DNA from 3 places in the Fictibacillus marinisediminis genome. Region 1 is predicted to be linked to each of the others. Evidence: riboswitches for the same ligand, from Rfam matches in the RefSeq annotation. Region 1 holds a riboswitch; each other region holds the start of a gene.
The links. Region 1 has a riboswitch for S-adenosylmethionine ahead of metX (homoserine O-acetyltransferase MetX). Riboswitches for the same ligand answer to the same signal wherever they lie in the genome.
Positions count from the first base shown of each region.

Region 2: linked by a shared signal. The riboswitch ahead of LCY76_RS21830 (LLM class flavin-dependent oxidoreductase) and the one ahead of metX (homoserine O-acetyltransferase MetX) in region 1 are both predicted to bind S-adenosylmethionine.
Region 3: linked by a shared signal. The riboswitch ahead of LCY76_RS14700 (methionine biosynthesis PLP-dependent protein) and the one ahead of metX (homoserine O-acetyltransferase MetX) in region 1 are both predicted to bind S-adenosylmethionine.

Region 1 covers NZ_JAIWJX010000002.1:2,116,439-2,127,419, reverse strand. The annotation lists gene fabL (enoyl-[acyl-carrier-protein] reductase FabL) at 1-75, shown strand, start outside; gene LCY76_RS11470 (MDR family MFS transporter) at 365-1,969, shown strand; gene metX (homoserine O-acetyltransferase MetX) at 1,999-3,093, opposite strand; SAM riboswitch class I at 3,176-3,284, opposite strand; gene LCY76_RS11460 (universal stress protein) at 3,449-3,937, shown strand; gene LCY76_RS11455 (cell wall hydrolase) at 3,979-4,572, opposite strand; gene LCY76_RS11450 (cysteine dioxygenase) at 4,793-5,365, shown strand; gene proC (pyrroline-5-carboxylate reductase) at 5,566-6,402, shown strand; gene LCY76_RS11440 (DUF2238 domain-containing protein) at 6,510-7,124, shown strand; gene LCY76_RS11435 (fructosamine kinase family protein) at 7,116-8,015, opposite strand; gene LCY76_RS11430 (terpene cyclase/mutase family protein) at 8,099-9,961, shown strand; gene LCY76_RS11425 (GDSL-type esterase/lipase family protein) at 9,949-10,614, opposite strand.
Region 2 covers NZ_JAIWJX010000002.1:4,185,260-4,196,240, forward strand. The annotation lists gene LCY76_RS21805 (PAS domain S-box protein) at 1-317, shown strand, start outside; gene LCY76_RS21810 (L-threonylcarbamoyladenylate synthase) at 386-1,435, opposite strand; gene LCY76_RS21815 (GNAT family N-acetyltransferase) at 1,543-1,986, opposite strand; gene spoIIR (stage II sporulation protein R) at 2,053-2,727, opposite strand; gene LCY76_RS21825 (ATP-grasp domain-containing protein) at 3,005-3,958, opposite strand; gene LCY76_RS21830 (LLM class flavin-dependent oxidoreductase) at 3,970-5,019, opposite strand; SAM riboswitch class I at 5,180-5,278, opposite strand; gene prmC (peptide chain release factor N(5)-glutamine methyltransferase) at 5,523-6,386, opposite strand; gene prfA (peptide chain release factor 1) at 6,397-7,470, opposite strand; gene LCY76_RS21845 (MOSC domain-containing protein) at 7,586-8,245, opposite strand; gene LCY76_RS21850 (hypothetical protein) at 8,305-8,634, opposite strand; gene LCY76_RS21855 (FAD-dependent oxidoreductase) at 8,804-10,138, shown strand; gene LCY76_RS21860 (hypothetical protein) at 10,365-10,817, opposite strand; gene LCY76_RS21865 (thymidine kinase) at 10,929-10,981, opposite strand, start outside.
Region 3 covers NZ_JAIWJX010000002.1:2,744,682-2,755,662, forward strand. The annotation lists gene LCY76_RS14675 (alpha/beta fold hydrolase) at 1-416, shown strand, start outside; gene LCY76_RS14680 (YhcN/YlaJ family sporulation lipoprotein) at 517-1,020, opposite strand; gene LCY76_RS14685 (hypothetical protein) at 1,195-1,377, shown strand; gene LCY76_RS14690 (hypothetical protein) at 1,414-1,560, shown strand; gene metC (cystathionine beta-lyase) at 1,795-2,973, opposite strand; gene LCY76_RS14700 (methionine biosynthesis PLP-dependent protein) at 2,966-4,084, opposite strand; SAM riboswitch class I at 4,159-4,274, opposite strand; gene LCY76_RS14705 (hypothetical protein) at 4,744-5,046, shown strand; gene LCY76_RS14710 (carboxymuconolactone decarboxylase family protein) at 5,493-5,930, opposite strand; gene LCY76_RS14715 (CsbD family protein) at 6,158-6,361, opposite strand; gene LCY76_RS14720 (LemA family protein) at 6,518-7,084, shown strand; gene LCY76_RS14725 (TPM domain-containing protein) at 7,084-7,806, shown strand; gene LCY76_RS14730 (hypothetical protein) at 7,808-7,978, opposite strand; gene LCY76_RS14735 (YrzI family small protein) at 8,085-8,234, opposite strand; gene LCY76_RS14740 (hypothetical protein) at 8,365-8,514, opposite strand; gene menA (1,4-dihydroxy-2-naphthoate octaprenyltransferase) at 9,108-9,998, shown strand; gene LCY76_RS14750 (YrhC family protein) at 10,083-10,319, opposite strand; gene LCY76_RS14755 (bifunctional cystathionine gamma-lyase/homocysteine desulfhydrase) at 10,446-10,981, opposite strand, start outside.

The DNA.
Region 1 (10,981 bases):
CTCTGTACACCTGCAGCCAGCATGATTAGAGGGCAAACCATTATCGTGGACGGCGGCCTGTCATTGCTTGCTTAAATACACTGGAAAAACGCCTTATAATTTTTGGGCGTTTTTTTAAAATTATAAGATTGACTGACTGGTCATATCAGTAATATAATGATTTAGTGATTTTAGTTTAGTAGGTTAATTAAATTGAGAATTTGACTGGGGGTCATTTCATGGAAGGTGATCAAAACGAATTGTGAAAATACCACCATGAGAACATGAATGCACAAAGGTTCCTGAGTTGAAGGAGTATTGCAAAGATATATCAGAACACTAAAGATTCAATTAGTATAACAACAGAATGGAGAAGAACAATCATATGAAAATTGAACAACAAATGCCTATCAACCGCAATATGGTTCTTTTAGGCCTTATTATCGGGATGTTTTTCAGCGCAATGGAACAGACCGTGGTTGGTACAGCGATGCCTACCATTATCGGTGAGTTAAATGGGTTTTCTATTTTTGCCTGGGTAACTACTGCCTATTTAATTACATCTACTACGATAATTCCGATCGTCGGAAAGCTTTCGGATCTATACGGACGCCGTTCCCTTTATTTGATTGGAACCGTCATTTTCGTCATCGGCTCCGGGTTATGTGCAACAGCGAATTCTATGGAACAATTGATTTTCTACCGCGGGCTGCAGGGTCTTGGCGGCGGTATGATCATGCCTCTTTCCCAGACCATCATCGGTGATATTTTCACAGCGGAACAGCGTGCGAAATGGCAGGGAGTATTCGGAGCAATCTTCGGATTAAGCTCTGTTATCGGTCCGTTCATCGGTGGATTTTTAGTCGACACGATCAGCTGGCACTGGATTTTCTTAATTAATGTTCCTTTTGGTCTCTTATCTGCCATCCTCATATTTGTTGGAATGAAAAATGAACTGGTAAGGCCAAAAGAAGAAGTGAATATCGATTATCTTGGAATCATCACTCTAATCCCTGCCATCGTCTTATTGCTCCTTGGTTTGACGTTTGGCGGAGATAAATTTGAATGGGTTTCTCTGGAAAGCGGATTGATCTTCGGCTTCTCCATCGTTCTCTTGATCGTATTCGGATTTGTAGAAAAGAAAGCAAAAGAGCCTGTACTAGATCTTTCACTGTTTAAAAACCGTGTTTTTGCCACAACAAATGCTCTAGGGTTTTTACTGGGCTTAGGCATGTTCGGTGCGATCATGTTCGTTCCGATGTTTATGCAGGGTATTCTGGGTGTAACTCCGACACAAGCTGGTTCTACCATGACACCGATGATGATTTCTCTCATCCTGGCGAGTATTATTGGAGGAAGACTTCTATTGAAAGTTCCTTATCGAACCGTATTGACTGCGGGCATGATCATTACAGCAGTAGGCTTCTACTTGATGAGCACGATGGGTGTTGATTCCAATGAAATTACAGCATACGCTTATATGATAATTATGGGATTCGGAATGGGTCTTGTTATGCCGACATTAATGATCGCGATTCAAAATGAATTTCCGAAAACAAAACTGGGAGCTGTTACTTCTGCATCAACGTTCTTCCGTTCAATTGGCGGTACGATTGGTATCACTGTCCTAAATGTAGTGATGAACCATTCCTTAGAAACAAAAATGAAAGATGTAGTGAGTGAACAAACGAACCCAATGCTTCAAGGGATCTTTCAAAAGTTAGCAGACAAAACAGATGCATTGTTCAGCATTTTAATCCATCCAGATCTTCTTAAATTGCCAGATACAATTAAAGATACCGTTATTCATTCTATACAGACCGCATGGAGTGATTCTTTTACCACTGTATTTTTAACAGGCTTGATTTTTATTGGAGCGGGTATTTTGGTCGCTTTATCCGTCGGCGGCGGAAGAATTAGCCGGGAGCGCCCTGAACAGCATAAGCCTTCTAATCAGACGGCGGTTATTGAAAAACCAGCTGTTGAATAGTGATAAATAAAGACATGAGGATGATATCCTCATGTCTTTATTGTTTCTCTCATAAATTCTTTGAGCAAGTTCCCCCACTTATCAAATTCTGTCAGAAATCCATCATGGCCAAACATGGTAGATACCTCAAGATATTTTGCTCTTTTATTTGCAGCTTGAACATCTTTTACAAACTGTTCCATTAAATCAGAAGGATAGAGCAAATCACCGGTGAAACCAACACAAAGCATTTGAGCCTTATAGCTCTGGGACGCAGCCACTACTCCTCCCCTTTCTCTGCCAATATCGTGAGTATCCATCGCTTTCAATAAGGTTAAGTAACTGTTGGCATCAAAACGGTCAGCTAATTTATTCGCTTGGTATTGAAGATAGGATTCAACTGAAAAGGCTGCATTCTCATGAATGGTTTCCCAATTCTCTGTTTGTTTTCGCTGAAATCGATGATTGAACAATGCTCCCGAACGATAAGTGAGCATACCGATCATCCGAGCAATGCCAAGCCCTTTCCTTGGTGTACTTTCTTTACCGTACTGGCCGTTATTCCATAAGGGATCACTGAGGATGGCCGTTCTTCCCGCTGCATTGAAACCTATCGCATAATCACTTAGTAAAGGGGTTACGGCAATCGGGATCAGACGCTCCATAAAATCAGGATACATCAGTCCCCACTCTAAAACCTGCATGCCGCCTAACGATCCGCCGATCACTGCCTCTAGACGCCCCAAGCCGAGTACGTCCAAAAGTTTCTTTTGGGCCTGCACCATGTCTCTGATCGTTATCAATGGAAATTCAGCTCCGTAAGGACTTCCAGTAACGGGATTGACCGAGAGTGGTCCCGTTGACCCGTCGCACCCTCCCAATACATTTGAAGTAATCACCTGGTATTTCTCCAAATCAATATACTGTCCATTTCCCAATAGACCTGCCCACCAGCCTTCTCCCATCTCACTGTTTAACGTATAATGATTACCTGTAAGTGCATGGCATACGAAAATGGCAGGTGCATTTGCTGCACCGATTCGCTGGTAAGCGATATCGACATCTTTCAGCTCTTTTCCAGACTCCAACGTAAGTTCTCCTATTGCTGCCGTATCATTTACAGCAGATAATTGTGTATTTGCCAACAGATATCCCCCCATTTATTCAACAAAAAACACCTCTCTAAAAGATTCAGAGAGGTGCAATTATCCGCTTGGGCTTGACCTTCTCTTATCTCTCAAAGCCTTCTGCCTTGCAGGATTTGGCACCTGTTCAGAAATAATCTGCAGGTTGCCGGGTATCATCGGGCCAGTCCCTCCACCACTCTTGATAAGAGTCAATTATGAATTTTTCAAATACTTTAATACGTTCAAAAATACCTTACTACTATAGGTTTGTCAAATGGAATTTGGAGGTTGGGTACAAATGTTACGATTATGTTTGCCTCTCTTATATATAGGGAATGAATTTATATAAGTTTACAAAAAAGGGGTGATTTTTATGCCTTATTACGAGAGAATCCTTGTTGGTGTGGATGGATCGGAATCTTCCGAGGTTGCCTTTTACAGAGCTATAGAAATTACGAAAGAATATCATGCGCAATTGCTAATTGTCCATATTTCTGAGGAAAAAATCCCTACTGCTCCATTAGACGCAGGTGCAGTTACCATCGAGATGAGCCGTGATAAGAGTTTCAGTGAATCCCTTCTTGAAAATTATGATGAAATGGCAAGGAAACATGGATTAAAACATGTTAAAACCTTATCCAATTACGGAACTCCAAAAACAGAAATCCTTTCTTTCGCTTCCATGCATGAAGCAGATTTAATTGTCTGCGGTGCAACCGGGTTAAACGCTATGGAACGCATTTTTATCGGCAGTGTTTCACAATATATCACCAGGCATGCCACTTGTGATGTTCTCATCGCCCGGAACAGCCAAAAAATTGAATCATCGGGTCTTAGCATAAAGAGCTCAAGTGAACGATAATAAAGCCTCAGACCTTTCTTTCTATGGCCTGAGGCTTTAATTTACTTGCTGAATGTATGGTTGCCGATTACTATATTGACAGGCTTTGTATCGAGCCAACGGCTTACCGCTGTCGTTTTATTATAGAAAAACAGCGATCCATTCGTATTGTCATAACCGGATAATGCTTTATCAACAGCTTTTTCTGATGAAGGTGAAGGCTTTTTCAGTTTGTTTTCCATGACAGGCTGAAACTGCCCTTTGTCGTAGATAACCCCCTTGATCGTATCCGGAAAGCTATCAGCCTTTACTCGGTTCAAGACAACAGCAGCAACTGCAGCTTTACCTTCAAAACTTTCACCCATTGCTTCGGCTTCGACAAGAGAAGCGAGAAGTCTTTTATCTTCTGAAGATGCTTTCAGTTGATCTTCACTTACCCCTTTAACTGCCGGTATGTTTAATTGCTGGCCAGGTCTTATCATATTTCCGTCTAAATTGTTGTCTTTTTTGATACTTTCATAAGATACGTTATAAGACTGACCAAGCTTCCAAAGAGTATCCCCTTCCTTTACCGTATGTGCACTTGCATTTGTTCCTCCTGCTATAGATAGCCCAATGGCTGTTATTCCCGTAATTAAACCAATCTTTTTAAACATAAATTTATACCTCCTGGATCTTTGTGTTTTCGTCAAAAGTAAAAGGACGATTACTGATCACCCTTTTGTTGTTGCGAACTAACGCAGCCCCTAGGAGTTATGTTTCGGATATATGATATTTTTTGTGACCATTTACCGATTTTCCTTCAGAGCACATGCGCGATAAGTGGCTCCAATATACTATAGATAACCCCATTAAATTCGGCAGGAGGATGATAACTTGCTATTCCTTACAACGATTGAAAAACTCTTCACTCCGCTCGTTCAACCTACCTCACAGGAATTGCTTGATGCTATCCATAAACTGCAAGCTAGTGTAAAGGACGCCGGCCCTTTTATCAGGGATCCAGAAAACAAACCCTATGGCAGGAAATTAATTTATAAGAGTGCTCACGTAGAAATTCTCGTTATGCATTGGGCTTCTGCCCTGGATTGCTCTCCACATGACCATGGGCAGTCATATGGGTGGGTCCAGATTTTATCTGGCTCTTCAAACCACACACTCTATAAGCTCCGGCCCGGCGAACTGCCTGTGCCAGTGAAAGAACAGGTTGAAAATAAAGGATCGCTCCTTAACGTTGGAAGAGGAATGATTCATAAGATGGGTACTCATGAAAAGGATCCTCTGATTACTTTACACGTCTACTCTCCCCCAATTTCCGGTATGAAAGTGTTTGACCTTGAAAAATGTGCAGCTTGCATCGTCTCAGAAGATTGTGGAGCATGGTGGCCTGATGAACAAAGACAGCTGCTGCAAACCATATCGCTCCCGCCGCAGCCTGCTAAGCGATGAATGTATTTCTTCATATCCAGGGATTTAAAAGGTTTTCCCATAATTTCTTACACTATTTGCAGTTTAGCCTACTTAATTCTCTCTTTCTTTAGAGATTATTGGCTATAACGGGCGATGTCCCGGTAAAGGGTTGAAACCTTTTCTTTACATGTTAAGATAGGACCTTAAGTGAACTTAGCACAGCAATAAGGAGAGGTTGCATGTTAGAAACTAAAAAAGTGCTTTTTATCGGGGCAGGTTCCATGGCCGAAGCAATAGCTGCCGGAATGGTCAATCAAGATAAATTACCGCCCAGCAATATTATGATGACGAATAAACAAAATGAAGAACGACGAATTGAACTGATGAAAAAATATAAGGTGATTGCCTTACCTTACAGTGAAGTCAGGGTCCAAGAAGCGGATCTGATCATCTTGGCCATGAAGCCGAAAGATGCAGAAAAAGCATTAATCGAGCTGAAACCCAAACTAAAGCCAGATCAAATTGTACTCTCTGTTCTCGCGGGGATATCTACTGGCTTTATGGAAGAAATTCTTCCTGATGAACAGCCGGTTATTCGGGTAATGCCTAACACTTCCAGTACGATTGGAGAATCCATTACGGCCGTAACTGGTGGACAATCGGTCACAATGGAGCATATAGAAATCGCAAAAGAGTTATTTTCTGCGGTCGGCAGGGTAAAAGTAATTGAAGAAGAACAGATGGATGTGTTTACAGGTATAGCAGGAAGCGGTCCGGCTTACATTTATTATGTTCTTGAACATATTGAAAAAACAGCTCAGGCTGAAGGACTGGATGAAGACCTTGCTAGGGAAATAGCGGCTCAAACCGTTTTCGGTGCCAGTAAAATGGTGCTGGATACTAATGCATCACCTGAATCACTAAGAAAAAAAGTTACATCCCCAAACGGCACTACAGCAGCAGGGTTGAATGCTCTGCAGGAAAATGAAGCTGGCCAAGCGTTTACTAAAGCAATCATCAACGCAAAAGAAAGATCTGCTGAGATCCGCAAAGAATTGGAGAAAGTTACTGTATGATAATAAAAAATCGCCCTTCCTGGGCGATTTTTTTATATTTTAGGATAAGGTATAACTGCCGGCTGTGTCCTTCATACTGATAAAAAGGAATATCAGGAGGAGCACACATGGAAATAAACCATCCAAAAAATATTCATCTGTACATTCTGTTGCTTACTGCGCTTGTTTTCGTCTGGTCTGCTTTCCGCCCGGCTGATTATTTCACTTGGGTTCTTGAAGTATCACCCGCTGTCCTTCCAATCCTAATCCTAATGCTTACTTATAAGCGTTTTCAATTTACAACTCTTTCCTACAGCCTTTTTTCCATCGTGTTCATATTAATGTTTATCGGTGGCCATTATACGTACGATGATGTCCCCCTTTTTGAGCGGATTCAGAATACCTTTCATCTTAAACGAAATGATTATGATCGGTTCGGACATTTCTTTAAGGGGCTCACGATTATTCCTGTACGAGAAGTTTTGCTCAGGCTGGCCGGCCTCCCTCGCCGTTTTTGGCTTATTTTCCTTAGTTTAAGCATCATTCTCTCCCTCGCCGCAGGATATGAGATTATCGAGTGGCTGGTTGCGAAAATGGAAGGGCATTCTGCCAAAGATTTTCTGGGAATCCAAGGGGATATCTGGGATTCACAATGGGATATGTCCCTTGCTTTTGTCGGGTCGATCATTGGCTATCTTCTACTATACCGCCTTCATGATCAGCAGCTTGAAAAACTACGATAAATATTTCTTTAGAATTCGATCTATGGGGCGACCGTATGTTTCTCCAAATAAATTCAAATGAACGAGAAGATAAAACAATTGATAAAGTTCTTTACGGTCTTGATATTCTTTTTCAATTGGTAAAAAGTAAGCATAAGCCTCGTAAAAATCAGCAGAGAATCCGCCAAACAATTCTGCGAAAGCCAAATCCATTTCATGATGGCCATAAAGAATCGCGGGATCGATCAGAAAGGGTTCCCCATTCTTTCCAGTAATCCAGTTCCCTCCCCATAGATCTCCATGCAGCAAGGAAACATCAGGTTGTTCTGGAAGATCTTTTTCCATCCTCTCCATGATTTTGAACAACCTATTTTTTCGTTCTGAATCCATTCCGTTTCCTTCAATTCCTCTTTCAATCTGCGGCAGAATCCGTTTCGTTATGTAATACGCTGTCCATGTTGAATATAAGCCGTTCGGCTGCGGAATGGTTCCGATGAAGTTGTCGTGATTCAATCCATAACGCACCGGTCCGGGAGAACTGTGAAGAGCAGCAAGTCTTTCTCCCAGTTTTCTTTCTGTATCTTTCGTTTTCTTTCCTTCAACCCACTCTGCCAAAATAAAACTTGCTTTGTCCCCAGTCCTGTTGTCTTCATACGTATAAACGTCCGGAACATCTATGGTTTGAGTTGTTCTTATTGCAGCCAGTCCGGCCGCCTCACACTGAAAAAAACGTTCTGGTGCACGGCGATGTATTTTTAAAAAATACTTCTGTTTCTGTGTTTGAACAGCATAAGCCTCGTTGATGCTGCCCCCGGATACCCTTCGGATTTGAAGGGATTCAGCCGGATCTTGAAGACGTTCCAGATGTTCTTTTAACAGCTTGCAGAACGCTGTGTTATGTTCATTATTCATAATTGCCCTCACCTGCTTCATATAGATTGGAGATGTGATGTATTGATTTCTTACTCTAGTCATCCGGGAAGGGTGTATCCCCAATGCTCGATTTGGAGAAAATCAGAAATGAGATTGAACGGCGCTGCCATGATCTGCTATCTTTCCAGCAGGCAGATGGCTCGTTTAGATTTTGTTTTGAAAATCCAGTTACAACAGATGCCTATCTGCTTGTCCTTCTTGTATTATGGGAGTGGAATGATGAGCCGTTAAAACGAAAATTGGCTGAACGCATTCTTTCAAAACAAGAATTGGACGGAACATGGAAAGTATACCCTGATGAGAAAGAAGGCAATCTTTCTGTTACGATTGAAGCGTATGTTGCACTCTGTTACGCTGGATATCTCAATATTGACAGTCCACGGATGAAAATGGCCAAAGAATTTATTCTCCATCATGGTGGATTAAAAAAGGCAAGTCTTTTAACGCGCGCTTTTCTGTCTGTAAATGGTGTTATACCTTGGCCCAGAATCCCCTTTGATCCCGGTTTACTAATCGATCCCCCATCCTTATCTCCAATCCAGTTCTACGATATGAGCAGCTATGCGAGAGTTCATTTCGTACCACTGATTGCTGCCATGAGAAATGATTTCTTTATATTTCATCCTTGCAGCCAGCAGCTCTCTGCTTTAACGGGTGATCGGAATCATGAATACTATTGGCCGGAACTTGAAAATGATTCGGTAATTCGTTTTTTTAGCGGCTTAGAGGATCCCTCTGATTCTGTTCATAAAAAATTGGAACGTTACATGCTGGACAGAATTGAAAAAGACGGAACCCTCCTTAGTTACGCCTCTTCAACGTTCTACATGATTTATGGTTTGCTTTCCCTTGGCTATCCGAAACATTCACAAATCATTCTTCAGGCCATTCATGGGATTATTTCTCTTTTATGTAATAATGGCACTCATTTTTTTGTTCAAAATTCACCTTCTGCTGTATGGGACACCTCACTTCTTCTCTATTCCTTGATCGAAGCCGGCATCTCACCTGCAAATCATCACATACAAAAAGGGGTTCACTTTCTTCTCGAACAGCAGCACACCAAAAAAGGCGACTGGCAGGTTCATTGTAAAGAAACCGCTCCCGGTGGGTGGGGTTTCTCTGAAACCAATTCCATCCATCCTGATACGGATGATACTCAGGCAGCTTTACGCTCCATTTCAATACAGGCTGCTTTCTCACCCCTTACCTTTCACTCTTGGCAAGAAGGAATAACCTGGCTGCTTGCCATGCAGAACGATGACGGCGGCTGGCCTGCTTTTGAAAAAAATACAAATAAAGAATGGCTTGGACTGCTTCCTGTTAAAAATGCATCCGACGCTTTGATTGATCCGTCAAACCCTGATATCACAGGAAGAGTTCTTGAATTTTTAGGCAGTTATACAACCTTGACTTTAAAGGATCCTGCTGTAAGCCGTGCCGTGAATTGGCTGAAGTCCCATCAGGGGTCCGATGGATCATGGTATGGACGATGGGGTGTCTGCTATATCTATGGAACATGGGCGGCTGTAACAGGGCTTGCATCTGTTGGAATGCAGGTAAACAGAGAAAAATGTCTTATAAAAGCTGCGAGGTGGCTTGAGTCTATTCAAAATACGGATGGGAGCTGGGGTGAATCATGTTATAGCGATGAGGCGAAGAGATATGTACCTTTGGGTTATGGAACGGTTGTCCAAACCGCATGGGCCATTGATGCTCTCACTTCGATGAGTCCGCAGCCAACAACCGCTATTGCTAATGGAGTAAATTATTTGCTTTCTTCCTACCATGATACATCCGCGTTAAATTACCCAACGGGATCCGCCCTGCCTGGATTCTTTTATGTTTTGTATCACAGTTACAGCCGGATCTGGCCACTGAATGCATTAAGTCATGTTTTCAGAAAATATTTTCAGTCAAAGTGAGGGCTTAACGGGCCAAAACCCGTGTCGTAGACTGCTTGAGCTATCATTTTATGGCCGAGGTTGTTAGGATGGATACTGTCCCATGACAACAATTCTTTTTCTCGTCTGACGAATAAGGAGTAAATATCTGCGACCCTTACGTTGGGGTACTTCTGGAACGTCTGGATATAAGCATTGAATAAGTTTACCCATTTATAAGCAAGATCCCACTTGTGGTAAGGATTGTATATATTCGTTATGCGGATAATGTAATTCTTTCTCCCCTTCTCTTTCATCTCAATAATGTTCTTTAAAATGGCAGACATATTCCTTTGGCACTCTTTTAACGTGTGATGAAATTCCACTTCTTCCTTTTTTAAAAGATATTTTTTCCCTGCCTTGATCAAATCATTTCCGCCTGCAGTGATGGTAATGATCTCTGAATTCATGAGGGCTTTTCTGACCTTCGGCTCCTCAATCGAAGAAAGTACATCGAGTGTTGTAAAGCCATTTTTAGCGTAATTTGAAAGATGATATGTCTTGAAGAGAGTATGCTCTAAGAGAACGGTATACCGCTGGACGAAGCTTCCCCATTCCTTGGATGAGCCGATTCCCACAGAAATGGAATCTCCTAAGGCGGTATAGTGAGAATTTACTTTCCAAGATAAGCCCATCCTGCTCCGCACCTTTCACTCTCAGTTACTTTATAAATATGAACTTACAGTGGAAAAGGTACAAAAAATGAGAAGAGATAAAATTCTTGCTAATTTTTTTAAGTGAGTGTTATATTTTAGTTGATGACGGGATGTACCACAGCATGTCAGCGTAAATGCATAGCGTGTACGATGCTGCAGGTTCTAATTTTTTCATCCCGGCCATTACATATAAATGATTGGCAGCGGAAAGCTGCTTTTTTTATGTCTTAGGGGGTATACTCTATAAGGGAAGAACTGAATTGTAAAGCTTTTGTAAATGTTTTATTTCAATTCAAAAAAGCTGTTTATCTTTAGAATCATAAAAGTTATAATACGATTGGTTTGG
Region 2 (10,981 bases), 2.1 Mb from region 1:
AGCTTAAACAGGTATTTATCAATCTGCTGAAAAATGCGATCGAAGCGATGCCGGATGGCGGAAACGTGTTTATTTCCATTGAACGGGAAGAGAACGATCTGGTAGTGTCGTTTGCGGATGAAGGGTGCGGAATTCCTTCTGATAAGCTCCCTTCACTCGGTGAACCCTTTTATACAACAAAAGAGAAAGGGACAGGGCTCGGCCTCATGGTCTGCTATAAGATTATTGAGGACCATGGCGGGAGGATCCAGGTGAAGAGCGAGCTGGGACAAGGCAGCACCTTTAAAGTGGTGCTTCCCATACTCTCGATCGCTTAGGAGGGCACCCCCTTTATTGTCTAACCATAAAAAGAACAGGACAGCCAGCTGTCCTGTTCTTTTTTGCTCTATTCTTTAATGATCCGTCCGCCTGCCGATTTCTCAAGCCTGTTCATAATGGCTGCACCTACACCCTTTTTCGGAAACACTTCTCCATAGATGATATCCACATCACTCTCGTTAAACGCCCGCAAAGCGTCATACAGATGATGTGCGACACTTTCCAGCTTTTCACGTGACCCGCACGGAATAATCGTATCCGCCTGATAAAAGGATGCATTTTCTTCAGAAGTGAGAACACCGATTTTTCGCCCTGCTTCTTTTTGCTTGTCCATAAGCTCCTGCAAAAACGCAGGAGAGCCATCCACAAGATAAAGAGGAGCATCCGGCGCATAATGCGTGTATTTCATGCCCGGAGATTTGGGTGCTTCCTTCTCATTGAGGAGTCCAGGATCCATGGATGTTTCACCCGCCGCCTCTTCAAGCTGCTCTTTTGTGACTCCTCCCGGGCGAAGGATGACAAGGGTTTCGGCCGTGCAGTCGACCACTGTGGATTCCACACCGACCCCTGTTGCCCCTCCGTCCAGAATACCAGGGATTCTACCTTTTAAATCCTCATAAACATGCTGGGCAGTCGTTGGAGAAGGCCTTCCAGAGACATTGGCGCTGGGAGCCGCCAGCGGAAGGCCGCATTCCTTGATCAGTTTCATGGCAACGGGATGATCAGGCATCCGAACAGCCACTGTGGATAACCCCGCTGTCACCCGGCCGGCCACATCCTCTCCCTTGGGCAGAACCAGTGTCAGGGGACCCGGCCAGAACGCATCCATCAGTTTTTTTGCCCGTTCCGGGATGGAAGAAACAATCCCCTCAAGCTGTTCAGTACTTGCGATATGAACGATCAGCGGATTATCACTCGGTCTTCCCTTTGCCTGGAAAATTTTCTCGATGGCTTCATCACTGAGCGCGTTTCCTCCAAGTCCATATACTGTTTCTGTAGGGAATGCCACCACTTCATTTTTCTTTATCCACAAGGAAGCTTGCGTAATTTGTGGATATTCTTTTTCTTTATCCATTTTTTTATCCACAGACCATACTTCGGTTTTATACTCTCTCATGTGAAAAATCCTTTCAAACCGCCCAATCTGTGTTCTTCACGCTCATTCCGCACATCATCCACAAGTTATACACAAACGCTTCAGAAATGTGCATAACTTGTGGATAATTATTTGTCATTCAAGGTGCAGTAAAGGAGTACAACATCTTTTTCAGCTGTTTTCTTGTAGTGGGCGGTATTCTCAATATGGGAAGGAGTTCCTTTTTCGGGTACCGGCTGAAACGATAAAGGCTCAAAGAGATGAACAGCTTTCGTAAGCAGATACAGGGTTTCCACTCCTTTTTCCTTACAGTATAGCAAAATTCGTTGAATCAATCGCAGAAATAGTTGTTCATTCGAATATTCTTTCTTGATGACGAAGGAACGCAGCAGCCCGTCCTGGCCAACTCTTTCCAGGCCCACTGTTCCGATCGTATCTCCTTCATCATTTTCCACAACCAGATAGTTCTCGATTCCCTCTCTGATCCCGTCCGTTCCGAGACCTGCCTGCTTTACCAGCTCACCGAGACTTCCTGCTTCATGCGGCATAGCCGCCCGTAAACGAATTGTCATGGTGTTCACCCCTCTAGCATTTTTTATAAAAGTCTATGAAACAACCATGAAAGTTATGCAGGGCTTTTAAGAGAAAAGACTCCCGATCTTATCTGCGATGGTGGTAAAGAAGTCTGCCAGAAAGAATTTAACTTCTATTTTTTCTTCCTCAGGCTTTTGAACAACGGGGGCGTCCTGAGCAGTTCCTGAGGCTACTTCCTTTACACCCTTCTGATCTGCTTTAACCGCGTCTCCGTTTTCAAAATCAAGGAAACATAGAGGCGGAAACAATACACACCACCAATTGGCTCCTTTACCTTTACCAAGTGTAATGAGGACCGCTTCATACTTTCCGGCAGGGTAGATATTATTTCCGTACATTTTTGTCGGGAAGGCGACGTGATTGTTGAATTGAACTTTGTAGGGAATGTTGAGCCCTGCATCTTTCAAGTAGGACTTTACCACGTTTTCAACTTCAGGCAAATGTTTTCGGATCACTTTTTCGGCCTGATCATGTGAATCCAGGCCACCCACCCAGGTTGTGATCTGTTCGTTCACTTTATCCCGGATTCTTCTTTTCAGTGCCTGATCTTTTTCCGCGTCACTGTTTGCCAGAATCCGTAGCCTGATGGCATCACTCGGAATTTTAGCAGAGGCATTCAAGGTGGCATCGGCCACCTTCGTTTGGGTTTCAAAAAACAGCAGCATCGCGATCAGCGATAGGAATAGTATAGTCATTAGCGATTTTTTTGATCTTTTCATGTTTAAAACTCCCCTTTCCTTTTCTATCCTCATTGTGGTCACGGAAAGGAGAAATCATACTATGAATCTAGTAAACAAATACCGGAAAAATATGACAGAAACCGGCTGTGAAACAACGGACTTTGTCACAAATTTATTAAACATATCAAAAAGGTCACATAATTCCTCTGCAGTGTAGTGGGTCTGCTATATTAAGGACATCCCTATCACCCCCTTTTTCATGTAGATAATGAAAAAACAAAGAGCCTCCCGCTACTGGCGGGAGGCTCTTTTTGTCTTATTGCACGGTTGCTGCATTCAATGAATCAAGCTGCTGCTGCAAAAATTTCGCAAGCTCCAGCATGCCATATTTTCCGGCAGCCGCTTCAGCATCAGAGTTGTAGTTGGTGTTCGTATTGATATCATACGTATAGATTGTCCCGTCCTTATCTTTTATAAATTCGATCCCGGCAACATGAATCTTGTTGTCTGCCAGAACCCTCATATAGTTTTCAATGATTGACTCATTGAAGTTCTCCTGAATTTGAAACTTCGGCTTGGCCGGCGTTTCCTCTCCTGCAGGACAAAACAGGTCGCCGATCTGGCAGGCGTCTGCCGGACAGAGCTCAAAGCCTTCTGAGGTATCCACCCGAACCGCATAAACAAACTTGCCGCCGACAAATTCGCAGCGTGTAATATAAGATTCCGGCGATTCAATATATTCCTGTATCAATGTGATGCCATCCACCGGCTCTTCGAAATCAGGGCCGAGCACATACTCTTTCAATCCTTGATATGAATGGAAAAGCTGAACACCAAGGCCTTTTCCTGCACGGTTATGCTTTGTGATAAATGGTTTGCCGCTGAACGGCTCAGCTGCCTGCAGAATTTGGTCCTTGCCAACAGCCGCAATGGTTTTGGGCGTCTTCACCCCATGCGCCTCAAGCTCTAAATATTGAACGACCTTGCTCACCTCAAGCTGAAGAGCGCGGCTGCCATTCAGCACTTTTCGGCCATGTGCTTCCAGCCAGGCAATGACACTGGCAGCAAGTTCCGGTGCATAACGGTGTCCTCTTGTATGGGAGGAAGCACTCATGCGGCTGTAAAAAATGCCCTCGGGCGGAGCTTCTGCCAGATTAACCGTTCCCTGATCTAGATGCCATGCCTCATAAGGCACTTGCAGCTCATTCAGCCTCTTTGTGAGATGATCTGTCCATTCATCGTTCTCATGTATGATATATACTTTTTTCATGGTCATCCTCCTTATTTCGCATGTTCTTTCCGATAGCTCTCCACCAAAGGCATCACCCGTTTTGAGAAACGTTCCATTTCTTCTAACTGAGGGGAGAATTGCAGTAAAAGGAGTCCGAGGCCGGCTTCTTCATAAGCTGCAATCCGCTCCGCAATCTGTTCAGGAGTGCCGATCAGATTCGGCCTCAGCCCCCGGTTGGAAACAGAGTAGTCGTACAGCTGAATCTGCTGTTCCAGCTGCGATTTGCTCGTAAAATCTTTAAACCCAGCATAAGCGCTGGACTCTTTTACATCTGTAATCCTCTGCAGCTCCGCTTGGGCTTCTTCTTCAGTATCCCGGCAGATCACATAGGCCGCCATTCCGAACGAAGATAAAGGTTCTTTCCCTGTTTGCCCGCGGCGGTTCTTCATGTCATTGATCTTAACGGCGATCTCTTCGACTGTGCCGCCATGCATGACGTAGGCGTCACAGGAGGAAGAGATAACCTGTTTACCCCTTTCACTTTCTCCGCCAGCATACAGAATGGGATTCGGCCGCTGAACAGGTTTAGGGAAAAGTTTCGTATCGCTAAACTGATAAAACTTGCCGGAATAATTGAAGGTTTCTTCTGTCCACAGCCCCTTTAGAACATCAAGAAACTCTTGCGTACGCTCATATCTTTCGTCGTGGGCAGTAAAAATACCGCCATACTGCTTCGCTTCCTCTTCCCACCAGGCGGAGACGACATTAAGTGTAAACCTCCCGCCGCTCATTTGGTCGATGTTCGCCGCCATTTTCGCTGTTACAGCAGGATTATGGAATCCTGGCCTTACCGCTGTCATAATTTCTATTTTCTCCGTTACGGACGCGAGACCCGCCGCCGTTGTCCAAGCCTCCAGAGAGTCCTGCTCAGGTCCTTTTATATCATTCAAATACAGTTCCGCGATCAGCGTCGTGTCAAACCCCCACTTTTCCGCGGATTGAATAACCTTCTTCGCATAATCAAACGTCGGCGGCATGTTCTCATTTTCCACATTTCTCAGCCATCCGCCAAAGATCGGCAACCAGAATCCAAATCTCATCTACCTTTTTCTCCCCTCTTCCTTTTAAAAACATTCTGCCACTAAAAGAGACCCTGAAAGTCCATCCCTTCAGTGCGGAGGAGCGGTCAGGACAACGGCCTGACCCTCCGACTATCTAAAAAAACTTCCCCTTTAGATAAGGGGAAGTTTTGACCGCTCCATCTTATCTTCCAGGATCTACTCCTGCTGGATTTAGCACCTTCTAAAAATAGGTTGCCGGGTTTCATAGGGCCAGTCCCTCCGCCGCTCTGGATAAGATTTATTTAATTAATAGTAATCCTACAATAGAAGTAGGTATTGCGTCAATATTTAGGATGTGAGAATAGATGATATTGAATGGCGTTCGACCGGCGAATAAGTCCGGAAATTCAGTTCCGATCAATTATTGCTTGTTTCGCTCAATTTTTATGAGTTAGGCTCAATTCAGCGCCCGTTTTGCTCAATTCCGTTCTTCCGGCCACAAAAAAGAAGCCCCCAGCACAGCTGAGGGCCACCTTTTCTGCTTATTTAAAGCCAATCTCCGCGATAACCATCCGTTCTTTTTGGCTGATGTCCTTTACTACCGAAACAACCGACCCAGGGAACGTGACCCTGAGCATTTCAGCAACCGTCTGGCCCTGATCATGGCCGACTTCAAAGGCTACAATGCTTTGTTTGTTCAGAACGAGCGGCAGCTCCTCCATAAACCTTCTGTAAAATACGTAGCCGTCCTCCCCGCCGCTAAGTGCACGGAAAGGCTCTTGATCCTTAACGATCGTCTCAAGCTCCATTATTTCACGGTCAGGAATGTATGGAGGATTGGATACAACGATATCTGCTTTTTCTCCGCCCTTGATCAGAGGCTGAAGGAGGTCGCCATGAATAAAACGGACAGATGCCTCAAGGTTTTCAGCATTTTTCTTTGCGACTTCCAGTGACTCCTCAGCAATATCAATCGTGGTTACCGAAAAACGAGAATTTTCCAGTGCCAGCGTAATGGCAATGGCACCGCTCCCCGTCCCGACATCGACTGTCTGGATCTCTTCTATGCCAGGGAACCTCATCATGGAGCGCTGAAGCACTTCATATACGAGCTCTTCTGTTTCCGGCCGAGGAATGAGCACCTCTTTATTCACCGAAAAGCGTCTTCCGTAAAACTCTTCAAAACCAATAATGTACTGGACAGGTACTCCATCGCCATGTTTTTGTACAGCTGCTTCAAATACCTCTTGCTGCTTTGGAAGAAGCTCTTCATCCAAACCAAGAAGCAGCTCCGTCCGGCTCATATCGCCAAGTACATGACGAAGAAGAAGCTCACCAGCTAGAGGTTCCCGTCCCTTTTTCGTTAAAAAAGATGAAGCCCAGTTCAGGACTTCATGCCGTTTCATCGCTTTCATCTTATGCTTCCGTCTGGGCCTTCATTTTGCTTGTCTGGTCTTCTGTAATTAATGCTTCAATGAATTCGTCCAGCTTGCCGAGCAAAATTTGATCAAGTTTTTGAAGAGTCAGGCCAATGCGATGGTCCGTTACACGGTTCTGCGGGAAGTTGTACGTACGGATCCGTTCTGAACGGTCACCGGTACCAACTGCAGATTTACGGTTTTCATCGTATTCTTTTTGTTTTTCCTGCTGAATTTTATCATAAACACGGGCGCGAAGAACCTTCATCGCTTTTTCCTTGTTTTTGATCTGTGATTTTTCATCCTGACAGGAAACAACGGTTCCAGTTGGAATATGCGTCAGACGAACAGCGGATTGAGTCGTGTTAACCGATTGTCCGCCCGGTCCGCTTGACGTAAACGTGTCTACACGGACGTCCTTATCATGAATTTCAACTTCCACTTCTTCTGCTTCAGGAAGGATCGCTACTGTCGCTGTAGACGTATGAATACGGCCGCCTGATTCTGTTGCAGGAACACGCTGTACACGGTGTGCTCCGTTTTCATATTTCAGCTTGGAGTATGCCCCGTTACCGTTGATCATAAAGATGATCTCTTTGTACCCGCCAAGCTCCGTATAGCTTGCTTCGATTACTTCTGTTTTCCAGCCTTGCGCCTCGGCATAGCGGCTGTACATTTTGTAAAGATCTCCTGCAAAGAGGGCTGCCTCGTCACCGCCGGCAGCTCCGCGAACCTCGACGATAACGTTCTTATCATCGTTCGGGTCTTTTGGAAGTAGCAAGATTTTCAGCTGCTGTGTGTACTCTTCAATCTTATCTTCAAGCTCAGAAACTTCCTCTTTAACCATAGCGGTCATCTCGGCATCAAGCTTTTCTTCGAGCATTGCTTTCGCTTCGTCGAGCCCTTCTTTTGCTTCTTTATACTCGCGGTAAACCGCTACTGTATCTTGAAGAGAAGATTGCTCTTTGGAGTATTCCCTTAATTTATTCGTATCGCTAATGACTTCTGGGTCACTTAATAGATCATTTAATTTATTGTATCGGGCTTCTATCGTTTCTAAACGTTCTAACACGCTTTTCACCTCATTTTAATGGCATAACATTCTAATTATAATACAGGGGAAGTCACCCGTCAAAAGCCTTCAGACTGTGTTATGACCGTTTGAAGGCAAAAAGAAATCCCCGGAGCTACAGGTACTGCCCGGGGAGAGAGTCTAATCTCTTTTTCATAGCTGAGCGCCAGCCTTCCGCCAGTTCATTCAGACTGGCAAGCATGGTAAGCCCTTCTCTGTTTTCCTTGTCTATGTATGTCATTCTGTTAACAAATTCGACAGAGATCCCGGCTCGATGTTTTTCTTCAATAACAAGCTTGTCTCCCGGGCTGACAGTGCCTACTTCCAGTACCCGCAAGTAATAGCCGGAAAAACTGGTATCCTGAATATATTTGACCATCAATGGCTGTTTGAGTTTGGCCGCCACCTTAAAACAAGGCCGGCGCGGCTGGCTCACTTGGACCAGTGCCTCCCCAAGCCGGAAGATGTCACCGATAAAGACCTCTTTTTCGGTAAGGCCTTCAACGGTAAGATTCTCACCGAAAGAGGGTACGTCCAGAGAGATTCCCAGCCCTTTCTCCCAATACGCATAATGATCATGAGAATAGACACAGACTGCTTTATCCGGACCGCCATGGTGCACGGTGTCCGCCTGTACATCTCCTTCAAATTGAAGATTTGACAAGAATAACGGACCACGGGACGGCTTTTTATTGATCGCCGAGCTTATGTCTTTTCCCTGCCACGAAAGAACATCTGCCTTTCCAGTATTTAAAGCTATAATCGATCCTACCACAACTGCACCCCCGCTCTTTCTTTTATCGTACTCTATAGGGATGCGCCGGGCAAAGATTTTTAATACATGGATGTATGGTTTTTCAGCGCTTCGTAATCCAGTCGCTGCTGATTCATTCGGATGGCCTTTGTCAGTTCTTCAATCACGACTTTTTCATCGGTTATAATATTGAAAACAAAGGGAATGGTTGCAAAGTGGCCAAAAAATTGGGTACACCCTTTGTGCCGTATGTCGTGCTGCGCATCAGTAACCGGATTGACCTTCACGATAAAATTCCCCATGGATTCATAAATAGGATCCAACGGCTTTTCTTTCAACTTTTTGATAAGTGTGGTGATCGGAACAGGATGGTCGTTCCAGTCCGTTCCGTTCGATAAGATATCCAGCATTTTCTACACCTCTCTATTATGATTGTTCGACAGTGCCGGCAGGTTCTTGTTGGTACAGAAAGTGTTGAAAGAAAAAAAGGATACGGTGCAAGAATAGCGAACACCCATTTAACGATGACTAAAAGAAAACGAAGGGGAATACTATAGAAGAACAGAAAGGGGATAGCGTATGAACTATTGTATTATTGGCGGAGATGCGGCCGGGATGAGTGCTGCGATGCAAATCGTCCGCAACGATCCGGAGGCCCGCATCACCATTTTTGAAAAAGGCGGCATCTACTCTTACGGCCAATGCGGACTCCCCTATGCAGTGAGCGGACTCATTCCATCCACTGAAGAACTGATTGCCCGCGATGTAACCACCTTCAGGGAGAAGTATGGAATGGACGCCAGAACCTATCATGAAGTGACCCGGGTTGATCCAGGGGAAAAGACCATTTACGGCATACATACAAAAACGAATGAGGGATTTGTTTTTTCATATGACAAGCTTCTGATTGCAACGGGGGTCAGCCCTGTCATGCCGCAATGGGAAGGAAAGCATCTGCCAGGCATCCATGTTGTGAAAACGATTCCTGACGTTGAGAAAATCAAGAAGGACCTTGATCCCTCCATCCAGGACGTCACCATTATCGGCGGAGGCTATATCGGGCTTGAGATGGCAGAAAATCTTAGGCTTTTAGGGAAAAGGGTAAGGATTATCCAAAGAGGGCCCCAGCTAGGCGCCATCTTTGATTCCGATATGGCAGAACTGATCCATGAAGAAGCCAAAAAACATGACATTGAAGTTTGTTTGAATGAAGAAGTTCAGCGTTTTAAGGGAGATGACCGGATTCAATTCGTGAAGACGAACAAACGGGACTATCCAACAGACATGGTCATCGTCTCTGTTGGTGTAAAGCCGAATACATCATTGATCGAAGATACGGAGATCAGGCTTCACGAGAGCGGAGCCATCCTTGTCAACCGGTACATGGAGACCAATGTGAAAGATGTCTATGCTGCTGGAGATTGCGCGAGCCATTACCACCTGATCAAAGAAATGGATGATCATATTCCTCTTGGCACAACAGCGAACAAGCAAGGCCGGATTGCAGGCCTGAACATGTCCGGCAAACGGCAGACGTTCAAAGGAATTGTCGGCTCCTCAATCATTAAGTTCATGGATCTTTCTCTCGGAAAAACAGGAATATCCGAGAAAGAAGCGGAAAAGCTCCATTTCCCGGTTGAAACAGTAATGACGCGTGCAAAAGACATTGCCGGTTATTTTCCTGGAGTAGAACCGCTGCACGTCAAAATCATATTTGATGCCAACAACCAGCGCATTCTGGGCGGGCAGTTTATCGGCAAGCATGGGGTGGACAAAAGAGTGGATGTTTTGGCCACAGCCATGTTTCACAAAATGGACCTGCACGAACTCGAGGATTTGGATCTTTGCTATGCTCCCCCATATAACGGGGTATGGGATCCGATTCAGCAAGCTGCGAGAAGAGCAAAAAAATAAAACGGCATTTGTCTGTGCGTGAAGCACGGACATTTGCCGTTTTTTCACCTGATGTATAGTCATAGATGTATTGTCGGAGCACCAGCGCCCAGGTTCTCGATAGATGAAAAGTAAGATCTTCTTTTCATCCTTAGTCGTCTTCACTCTTCCACCTCAACACAAAAAGCGTGTTGCTGTGTAATAGTTCCAGCGCTTGTCGAACCTAAGCAGGGCGCTTGCGCTTTTCTTAGCTGTCTACTTTAACTGAAAACTTATAGCGTGGAACGGCCTGCTCTGCTGCTGCTTTAATGTCTCGGCGCATTTTTTCTTTTTTACGGTCAGATACGCTTGAAGGCACGTTTAAATGAATATGTGCATAGTTTCCATTGATGGTCACCATCTGAGGGTTGATGCCCGTCTGACTGACGACCGCCTCACGAATTTTGTCCTGATCATCAGAGATATCAAATCGGGCTGTATTCAATTTCTGATAGTCATTGGGATTCTTATTCGTTTCAGAACTATAGTTGAACTTTGGGTTATTTTTTGTCGCATGGTAATTAATAATTCCATGTCCCCAAATGTTGTCTTTCATATTCTTGGCTGATTCATTTGCCGTCGGTTCAAAATGATCTTTAGACGTCGGAGAACATGCCGCCAGCAGTGAAGCAAGGATAAGGAAAACTCCTGTATTTTTCACAGAAAACACCTCCCGTAATCTTAGGGTTTGTGTTAAGCCTAAAAAAATACAGACAAAAAAAGGATGATTCTAGAAAAGGTGCCTGACACCATCAAAAGAATCATCCATTATTTATTCAGATCGTTCTGCCAGGCTTGCAAGCAGATTATTCGGCTTTCCCGGCA
Region 3 (10,981 bases), 630 kb from region 1:
CTGAAGTAAAGGACAAACAGCTTAAGGATAAGATTTCTGCAGGAGTCAAGCTCGCGGAAATAGGTGCTGTCCCCGTTTTGGCTTTGTCCACTTCTTGGACCAATTCGATTACAAAAGAGATGTTTATACAGATGTTTCAAGTTGGCCGGAGAGGATCTTCTCACAATATCAAGGAGTATTACAATTCTAGTTTGCACTATAATTGCACCAAGCAACTGATAAACATTAATCTGCCCATTCTGTTGGTCTATGGTAAAAAAGATAAACCCTTTCACATTTATGCTAAGCTCCTTCATGAAAATTTGCCTTTTAATGAGCTAAAGTTCATTCCCAAAGTCAAACACCAGATCCCCACAAAAGCAGCGGATGAACTAAATCGGCTTATTGTACAGTTTGTTGAGAAGTATACAGAATGAATAAAGCTATTCAAATAATGCCTTATTGCCAGCCATAAAAAAATGAGGAAAGAGTGATCTGCACTTTTTCCTCATTTTTTAGTTCGAGCTTTTAGAAAACTTATCTTTGTGTTGGGAATAATCTGCGCACCATCTCGCTGAATTGTTCAAAGAACCCTTTGACAGGTTTTCCGGCCTGAACATCATTCACGTACTTTTGAACACGGTCCACAAAGTCAGGGTTGGTGGACACAAATACGTCCTTAATATCAGGATCTGTGCTTTTTACTCTGTCTGCTATTTTTTTCTCGGTTTCCTTTGTCAGCTTGCCGTTTGCTCCATCCTCCAAAACAGCTGCCACATAGGCATTATTACCGGTAACGATGACGTTCGCCCTACGTACTTCCGGAAGCTGGACAACTTGATCAGCTGCCTCATCTGCAACATCCAGTCGGTTGTCTTGGTTATTATTATCACCTATATTTTCATCAGTACTGATATTCCTCATATTTCTGTTCTGATTATCCATTCCCTGCTTATTATCTCGGTTATTCATACAGGCTGTTAAAACAGCTACCATGAAAACGATCACCAAAAATTGAATAAGATTTCGTTTTTTATTCATATGTTCTCTCCTTTCTTTTATCGTTATCTTTTGGAATTTCCCCCGGATTATGCATGAAAAGAGATTTTTTCGATGTATTATTCATTGGTAATAATCAACTTAATTTATTCAGTCAGTTTTAGACAAAATAAAATGGTTCAGAAATGGACTAAAATCTAAAATGGGGTGATGTAGATGAAAACCAATATGAATACGATTTTACCAATTATCGCTTCGGTAGGAGTTGGTATTGCTGCGTATCAAATGATGAGTGGTAATGGCGGGAAAATGAAAAACATGATGCCGCTTGCTTCAAATATGATGGGATTGGGAACCGATATGCAGGGACAGAATCAACAACAGTCCAGTAATCAGTAGTGCTTTATTAAGCGGAAATTTAGGAGGGGATAAACGATGAAGTCTACACATGATACTCATGGTCGGATAAGAATTCTTGCCTCTGATCAGAAGCAAGAGGAACCAGAGAAAATAACCAGTAATGATACTTCAACTACTGGTTTAGTGAAAGCTGGGACGATTTCCAGTCTGAACGAAGATTAGTCGGCTATTAATACAAACGGACGAAAAATCAGGTCTAAGACATTTTTTGCCTGTCTGTTTACAAAATCTATATAGGACAGCAAATCAGTTTTTCCGCAAACACTGATTTGCTGTCCCTCTTTATAAACAAAACGATGAGGCATATTTCAAAAAAAGAGCCACTTTTTATGGCTCGTGAGAAACATGGGCTCTTATGCCCCATTGCTCTGTAGACAATCAAAATCCGAAAACCTTCTATTTTGCGAGTGCCTGGATCGTGCTTTGCGCTAATGCAAACTCAAAATCAGCGATCAGGTCTTCAGGATCTTCAAGCCCTGCTGAAAAACGGAAAAGCGTATTCGTGATTCCTCTCTTCCTTCGTTCATGCTCTGGCATTGCCGCATGTGACATTTTTGCCGGGTAAGAGAGAATGGACTCCACCGCTCCAAGGCTGACCGCCAATACCGGAATCTGAAGGTGCGAAGTGAATGGCCTGACCAGCTGTTCGCTCTCCAGCTCGAATGAAAAAACAGCTCCGGGACCTTCTGCTTGCTGGCGCTGCAATTGATAGCCGGAATGCTCTTTCAGCCCCGGGTAATGTACCTTTTTAACAAGAGGATGATGATTTAAGTAATCAGCGAGTTTACCAGCTGCCTCTGAGGAATGGCGAAGCCGGACGTACAGGGTTTTCAATCCGCGCATGAGAAGCCAGGCATCCTGTACCCCCAGCACTGCGCCAAAGGAATTCTGGAGAAAGTAGAGGCGGTCCGCCAGTTCTTCATCCTTTACGGCCGCGAGTCCGGCAACCAAATCACTGTGGCCGGCAAGAAATTTCGTGGCACTGTGAAGCACAACGTCTGCTCCTAACGATAAAGGCTGCTGAAGTGCTGGCGTTAAGAACGTGTTATCCACAAACGTCAGAGCGCCTTGTTCTTTTGCAAGCTCGCTGACGGCTTGAATATCCGTAACCTTCAAAAGCGGATTGGATGGTGTTTCGATATAAAAAGCTTTTGTATTGGTGCGAATGGCTTTCTCAACTGCATCCAGATCAGTCATGTCTACAAAAGTATGGGTAATCCCCAGCCTTGTGAGCACTTCCGTAACCATTCGGAAAGTGCCGCCGTAAACATCTTCTGAAATAACCACATGATCCCCCTGTGAAAGGAGCAGAAAAGCAGTCGAGATCGCGGCCATTCCTGAAGAGAACGCGAATCCCCGGCAGCCTCCCTCCAGGTTAGAGATCTGTTCCTCCAACGCTTCTCTAGTCGGATTGGCTGACCGGCTGTAGTCATATTTTCCGAAATGGTCGAGATCCTCCTGATGAAACGTTGATGAAAGATGCATTGGTACACTTACCGCACCGGTTATTGGATCCGTCTTATGCTTATGATGCAGCAATTTGGTTTGAAAGTTATAACAGGAATAGTCACTCATGGGGGATTGCCTCCTTCTGAACGATTTGGAGTGCTTGCGATAAGTCATCTATCAGGTCCTTTTCATCCTCAATTCCAACAGACAGCCTCACGAGACGATTGCACACACCTCGCTTGATGCGAATGTCATCCGGAATATCGGCATGTGTCTGAGTAGCCGGATAGGTGACGAAGCTTTCGACGCCTCCCAGGCTTTCCGCAAATGTGATCAGTGAAACAGCCTTCAGAAAGCCAGGCACCCACTCTTCTTTACGAAGGCGAAAGGAGATCATTCCTCCTCTTCCCGGATAAAGCACATCAGCAATGGCTTCATGTTCTTGGAGAAATCCAACAACCGCCTTTGCGTTTTCTTCATGCTTTTTCATCCTTAATGCCAAGGTTTTCATGCCTCTCATCAACAGCCAGGCATCAAACGGACTTAGCACAGCTCCCGAGGCATTATGATAATAGGACAGCTCTTCACAAAGTTTTTTTCCTTTGGCAGCGACAAGCCCTGCGAGTACATCGTTGTGACCGCCCAAATACTTGGTTGCACTGTGAATGACGATATCTGCTCCAAGCTCGATCGGCTTTTGCAGCAAAGGTGTATAGAACGTATTGTCAACAATGACCAAGAGATCATGTTCCCTTCCGATAGCCGTAATGGCTTGTATATCACAGGTTTCCATTAAGGGATTTGTCGGAGTTTCAAGAAATATCGCTTTTGTCTTAGCTGTGATCGCCTGCTCGATTTCAAGTGTATTGGCCGTATCTACGTATTTACAGGACAGACCCCATTTTTTGTAGCCTTCTTCCAATAACCGATAGGTCCCGCCGTATAAATCGCTCGATACGATCCATTCATCCCCCGCTTGAAAAAGGGAAAGGATCGTGGCGATCGCGGACATTCCTGAACTGCACGCAAAGCCCTGGTCTGCTCCTTCGAGATCCGCTATTGCCTGTTCCAGCAGCTGACGTGTCGGATTGCCGGTGCGTATATAATCATATCCGCTTGATTCTCCTATTCCGGTATGGCGATAAGCCGTGGAAAAATAGACGGGCGGATTTACTGATCCTGTACGGTCTTCACTTCGGTTGCCGATCTGGGCAAGCTTTGTTTCCGTTTTATACATGGAGATCCTCCTAATAAATAAAATAAAAAAAGCCTTCTAAGAAGAAGACTTTTGAAAAATATCAATTGTCGTTCCTCTTATCTTTCAAGTTCATTAACGAACTTGATGGACTTAGCACCTTTTCAGCCATCTGCGGCTGAAGGTTGCTGAGGTGTCATCGGGCCATTCCCTCTACCTCTCTTGATAAGAAAACAAATCACGTATCAAATTGTACTTTATACTCTACAATAATATTCTGAATGTTTCAATAGGTATTTCAAAAAACATGCTTTTTTAAAATTTCAATTAACCTTTGTTACATTACCAGCTGTATTGGTAAGGTACTCGAAAGTTAAGATTCGGGACGTACTTTAGTAAAAGGGCTAACTCTTCTGATAAACGATGAGTTAGCTTTTTTCTTTTTTTGTTTTCTCAATCAGCCCCTACCTTTATTACATTTTCACCTGATGATTTTAGTCCTGTATTTAAAGAGGTTTTCAGAGAACATTGGTTCCATTTACCATATTCGCAGGCAAATAGTCGGTTTAACGCGCAAAATTAAGCAATTAATAGCTTTTAACCTAAATCTCCTGAGTAAAATTGAAACGTTTTTATCAGTTTAAAAAAATATCAGGCATGGTAATATTTATTAAAAACTACTAATTAAGGGAGTCTGACAGTTGATAGTTGAAACAGATAAATACTATATGCCTGGTAAAAATCGTGTCATTTTGCTGCCTGCCGTTTGGAGAGAGGAATTTAACATAACAGAAAATGACCTCCTGACTGTATGTAAAAAAGACGACTTAATCATCATTCAGGCCAATACCATAAACGAAGTAAAGGGAGCCAAATATATAAAGATTAATAAAAAAGGAGTGATAACCATTCCGAAATCTATAGATGAACAGCTGGATATTCGATTACATCAACTGTTCATTAATTCAAAATACTGTTCCTTTTTTATTGCACCTGTAAAATAGAATAGCCTTTTTTCTTCGTTTTGAATGAAAGCGAAGAAAATGAAACATGCTATCACCAAATTCATAAATTTGGTGATAGCATGTTGGCCTCTTATCTTCTTTATATGGTTCTGCCTTGGTTGGCAGGTGTATTTCTTTTAAATAAGTACTGTAAACTCGTGTTATTGGTCGCCCCCTTCACACTAGTAAAAAGAATGATTTACTTCTGATCTTTCTTTTCTCAATCGGAACAACTGGATTAGAGTATCTATCCCTGCTTAATCACCAGCTTGTATACCATAATGGGTGGACAGTTTACTGGACATTTTGTTCCTATTTTATTACTTATTTCTTGGTTTATGCCTATTACAGGATCGTCAATAAACCTGTCACGCTCCAATAAAAATGGAGATACGTAAGCTACCTTCCGTATCTCCATTTGCATTTTAATAGCTAATGAATCTGATCTATTCCGGCATTAACCTTGTTGAAACTCCAATGCGGTTCCATGCATTGATGGTTACGATTTGCATGATGATTTCCGCTATTTGTTTTTCCTCAAAATGTTCCGCTACTTCCCTATATACTTCATCTGGAACATGGGAGTCAGCTACGAGTGTGATCGATTCTGTCAGCGCAAGCACTGCTCGTTCTTCAGGAGAAAAGAACGGAGTCTCCCGCCAGCCATTCAAAGCATAGATACGCTGTTCGGTCTCCCCCATTTTACGTGCATCTTTCGTATGCATATCAATACAATAGGCACAGCCGTTGACTTGGGAGGCACGTATTTTGATTAATTCTTTAAGCTTTTTATCCAAACTCGTTGAAATGACGTATTTTTCAAGGTTCAACATTGCCTCATAACCTCCTGGATTGACCTTTCCCATTAAAAATCTTGTTTCCATGCTCAATTCCTCCTTAATTTGCAATCACTAATAAGACAATTAACTCCCTCGTTTTGTGACAAAAATTAAAGAGTAATTAAAATTTATTCATACATCAAGCAGGGAGTAGTTGAAATGGCGGTGCAAAACAATATTGCCGGTTTCGTGACTTGGTTCCGTCAACATTGGGATATTTAATCAAAAAACAAGGCCACTCCCTTTCGGAGCTGGCCTTGTTTCACTTTTACTTAATCTCTTTTATTATCAAATAAGCTGTTTACTGTATCTGTTGCTTTTTCTTTGGCATCGCCATAACCTTCACGGATGTTTCCTTTTGCTTTGTCTTTGTTGCCTTCTGCTTCTGTTCTTTCATCTCCAGTGAGCTTGCCTAGCTCTCTTTTTGCTTCACCTTTGGCCTGATCCATTTTCCCTTTTGTTTGATCTTCATTCATTTTCAATTCCTCCTTCACTTTTATCCGTCTACATAGGGTGTTTACCCTCTATTAAGCCATTTTAATCTTGTTAAGCCTCAGCCATATTTTCCGTTTTTAAATCATAAGATAGGGGAAAACTAAAAATTAATGTAAATTTGCTGAAGGAGTGTACATATGAAAAAAAGCTGGATATGGCCTGTAGTTATTGTAGGCGTTATCATCATTTGGTTTGTGGCAAGCTACAACGGTTTTGTCAACAAGGAAGAGGATGTTGATCAGTCCTACTCGCAGATTGAGACACAGCTGCAAAGACGTGTAGATTTGGTGCCTAACCTTGTAAATACCGTCAAAGGCTATGCTTCACATGAAAAGAAGGTCATAAAGGATATTTCCGATGCGCGTGCCCGCCTGGCCGGTGCCCAATCAACGCAGGAAAAGGCACAAGCCAATGACCAATTAACCGGCGCTTTGAGCAGGCTTCTTGTCATTCAGGAGCGGTACCCGAACCTTAAAGCTGATAAACAGTTTACTCAACTTATGGATGAACTTGCAGGCACCGAAAACCGGATCGCCGTTGCCAGAAGGGATTACAACCAGGAAGTGGCTTCCTATAATAAAAAAGTAAAACGATTTCCTGGAGCGTTAATTGCTGGGATAGGAGGATTTGATAAAAAAGAATACTTTAAGGCCAATGTCAACGCAAAAGAGCCGCCTAAAGTAGACTTTGGAGGAAACGGATAATGCTTTCCAAAAAATTCTCCCTCCTTTTGATGGTGTTTCTCTTTTTCACCATACTAACAGCCAGAGAACCGGGATCAGCAGCAAAGATACCTGCTCCAACGGGAGATATTTATGTTCAGGACCACGCGAACATCTTAAATGAGCAGCAAGAAGCAGAGCTGCTGTCATTGGGAAGACAGCTGGAAGATCAAACGACAGCACAGCTTGCTGTCCTGACCGTTAAGTCTATTGGAAGTGAACCCATTGAGAACTATGCGAATAAAGCCTATAGAACGTACGGGCTTGGCACGAAAAAAGCGGACAATGGCGTACTGCTCGTCGTTGCCATGTCACAGAAGAAAATCAGGATTGAAGTCGGATATGGTCTTGAGGGTGCTATTCCAGACGGCAAAGCTGGAAGGATTCTGGACGAAAATGCGATTCCCTATATGAAACAAGGGAAGCCAGATTCGGCTGTCACACAAACGTATCAGGCTCTTGCTAAAGAGATCAAACAAGAATACAAGGGACAGGATACCCCCCCTCCTAAAGAGAAGAAAAAAGATCCTTTCTCGTGGTTTTACATTCTTATCATCGTAGTGGTTATCTTTTTGGATGTGAAATTTTTTAATGGGTTTCTGACTTACATGATCCTCTCCATGATATCCAGAGGCGGTGGAGGTGGAAGGCGCGGTGGTGGAGGTGGGTCTTCCGGCGGTGGCGGGGCAGGAAGAGGCTGGTAAGTTATTCTTCTTCCAGCCACTTTTTCACGTGATCCTTTGGTTCCCAGCAGTTGAATTTATAGGAAGGCTGGGTTTCATATCCAAGCCTTGTACACTCATATTTCATCCCCTTCTCCGTTCTTGAAACCTTAAAATTGATGCAGGTGGCACAGCAATGAATATCTTTTTTCATGAACGTTCAACCCTTTTAACCCTTCTTTATGATTTATATCTTCATCATACAGCAAAAGCCCTGCCTCGCACTATAATTTGCGCAAGGCAGGGCTTTTTTCTATCTATTATCGAATGTAATTCGCGTCGATTGCTTTTGCATGAGCAGCATCGAACAAGTCATTGACATATTGCTGGTGCACATATTCTTTGTACGTCATTTCATTCTTGTTTAATGAAATGGTAATCGTAGCAAAGAAAAGGTTTAGTGTAAACATACAGGTTCCTCCTTTCCTTCCTGGTTATCCTTTCAGGTCGTATCTTTCTCCGTTATGATCCAATTGAGAAACGCCAGGTGTCTTTTTACCATCATATTTATCCCTCCATTAATTTTTATCGTGAAATTTACTAAAAGGTTAGGACCGTATTCACGACTTTATCGCGGCTGGCTTCGAACCTCTCATTCACCACTAGCTGATGTACAGCTTCTTGGTGTGTTCTGATTTTTCGTTTGAAAGAAACAGTAATTGTGCCAAAAAATAATTGTAGTGTAAACATAGTAAATCCTCCTTTAATTTTAAAATCAACAGGTCATATCCTTCTCCAAAGAGAACCAAGTCAACAAAGCAATACTAATCATCATTTTTCTCTCCTCCCACAAGTTGATATTTATAAAAAAGGCCGCAGTACAAGATCCCCTGCGGCCAACCCAAAAATGGGCACAAAAAAGCCACAGGCATCGTTCAGCCTGCGGCGCTTTTTTATCCAAATGAATTGTTAAAAAAGACTACTGTCCAACGGCCGAACATCGATTTGATTTATTCAGTTGTTTCAGAGTTGAAATTGTTTTACATTGCATCATGGTGTTCGACCTCCTTCAATAAATTCTGATTTTTCTTACATGGTAATTATAACCACATCATGGTAACTTGTAAACCTCTTTTTACCAAACAATTTATTTATATGCATCCCCCTTAGGAAAGATACCCGTTGTTTTGCGGAATTTCATAAAAAGAAAAACATTCCATACTTACCATCACAAATTTCATTTTTTGTATAAAACACAAGCATTATGTGTACCTTTTCACAAACATTTGTTTTATAATGGATATGCTTTATAATTTGTAATTCGTAAGATAGGGGGAACGATTATGATAAGCCCTAAGACAGTATTGGCTTCTACCCGGCCATTTTCATTGACGGCTTCTATCATACCAGTGCTTTTCGGTACCATTCTCGCCATGAAATGGACGGAGATCAACTGGGGAATCTTTTTATTAACACTCGCAGGCGCTATATTCATGCAGTGCGGGACGAACTTGGTGAACGACTACTTTGATTATAAGAAAGGTGCTGACCAGCCTGGCTCGCTCAGCCCGTCCGGAGTGATTGACCGTAAGGAAATGACACCTGTGCAAGTCCATATTACAGGACTCATCTTCTTTGCTTTAGGAAGTATTATCGGATTAATTTTGGCCAGTCTGACTGGCAGCTTTATTTTATATATCGGAATTCCTTCTCTGCTGATCGGGTACTTTTATACGGCTACCCGCTATGCGCTAGCCTACAATGGCTTTGGGGAATTTGCTTCTGGAACGACACTTGGAGTTTTGGCTGTTATTGGCTCCTACTACGTCCAGACGCTAACGGTTCACTGGGAAACGGTGCTTATTTCACTTCCAAATGCATTCTTGATCATGGCCATATTGCACGCCAATAACCTGAGGGACATCGATACGGATAAATTGATCAATAAGATTACGATTGCAGGATTAATCGGCAAAAAAGGAGCTCGAATCGAGTATTATATATTAATGCTTGGTACGTATATTATCCTGTTGCTGCTCGTAATTGCTTCATTGCTTCCTGCATGGAGCCTGATCGCCATCGTTTCTCTGCCGATTGCATTAAAAGCAGTAGGAATAGCAGCCCGCACCTGGGAGCCTAAAGAACTGAACAAAGCACTCGGACTTACAGCAATGCTTCATTTAGGCTTTGGCCTTCTGCTATGCATCGGTACATTCATTGGTATTTCAATATAAGATTTATAAGCTATAGTGCCTTGTTCTGGCGCTAAATCCAGATAAAAAAATCCGGCAGCCCATCATGGCTCCGGATTTTTTTATTTATTGTATCTCTTGTAAACGTTTCTTTAATCTCTTCGCTTGATAATACATAAGAGCAGTAAAACCAAGCCCTGCCATGGAAGTTGCTCCGCAGACAATCGCATCTGCTGTATCTTTCCCTGCAAAAGGAATCACAGTTCCTAAATAAAGAAACGAGCTTAATGATAAAAGGATAATCCCGTAGTGCTGATAATCCTGAATTTTAACTTTAATATCTTGAATAACTTTTGAATCCATTACTTAATCAGCCTCCTAACCTCTTATTTTACAATAACATATATCAGGCGGCTGCTGGCTACGTAATATTTGACAAATATATGAAAAAACTCCCGGTTCTATCTGCCGGGAGTTTTTTCTCTTATTTTATTGAAGCGCCTGCTTCAAATCTTCAATTAAGTCATCTGCATCTTCAATTCCGACTGAGATGCGGATTAATCCATCAGTGATGCCGAGTTCTGCTCTGCGGTCAGAAGGAATGGACGCATGCGTCATCTGAGCAGGAACAGAAATCAGGCTTTCTACTGCGCCAAGGCTTTCTGCTAAGGTAAAGTAATGTACCTTTTTCAAGACTTGGGCAGCTTTCTCGCCACTACCTACATCGAATGATACCATCCCGCCAAAACCACCTGCCTGCGCTTTTGCGATGCTATGCTGCGGATGGCTTTCAAGTCCAGGGTAATAAATTTTTTCAACGCTTGGATGATTGGACAGAAACTCTACAATTTTCTTCGTATTGGCCTCGTGGGCTTCCATACGAAGACCGAGCGTCTTAATACCTCTGATAAGGAGCCAAGAGTCCTGCGGCCCTAAGATCCCGCCTGTAGAATTCTGAACAAAGTGAAGATCCTCAGCCAGCTTATCATCGTTTACAACGACGATACCTGCCACGACATCACTAT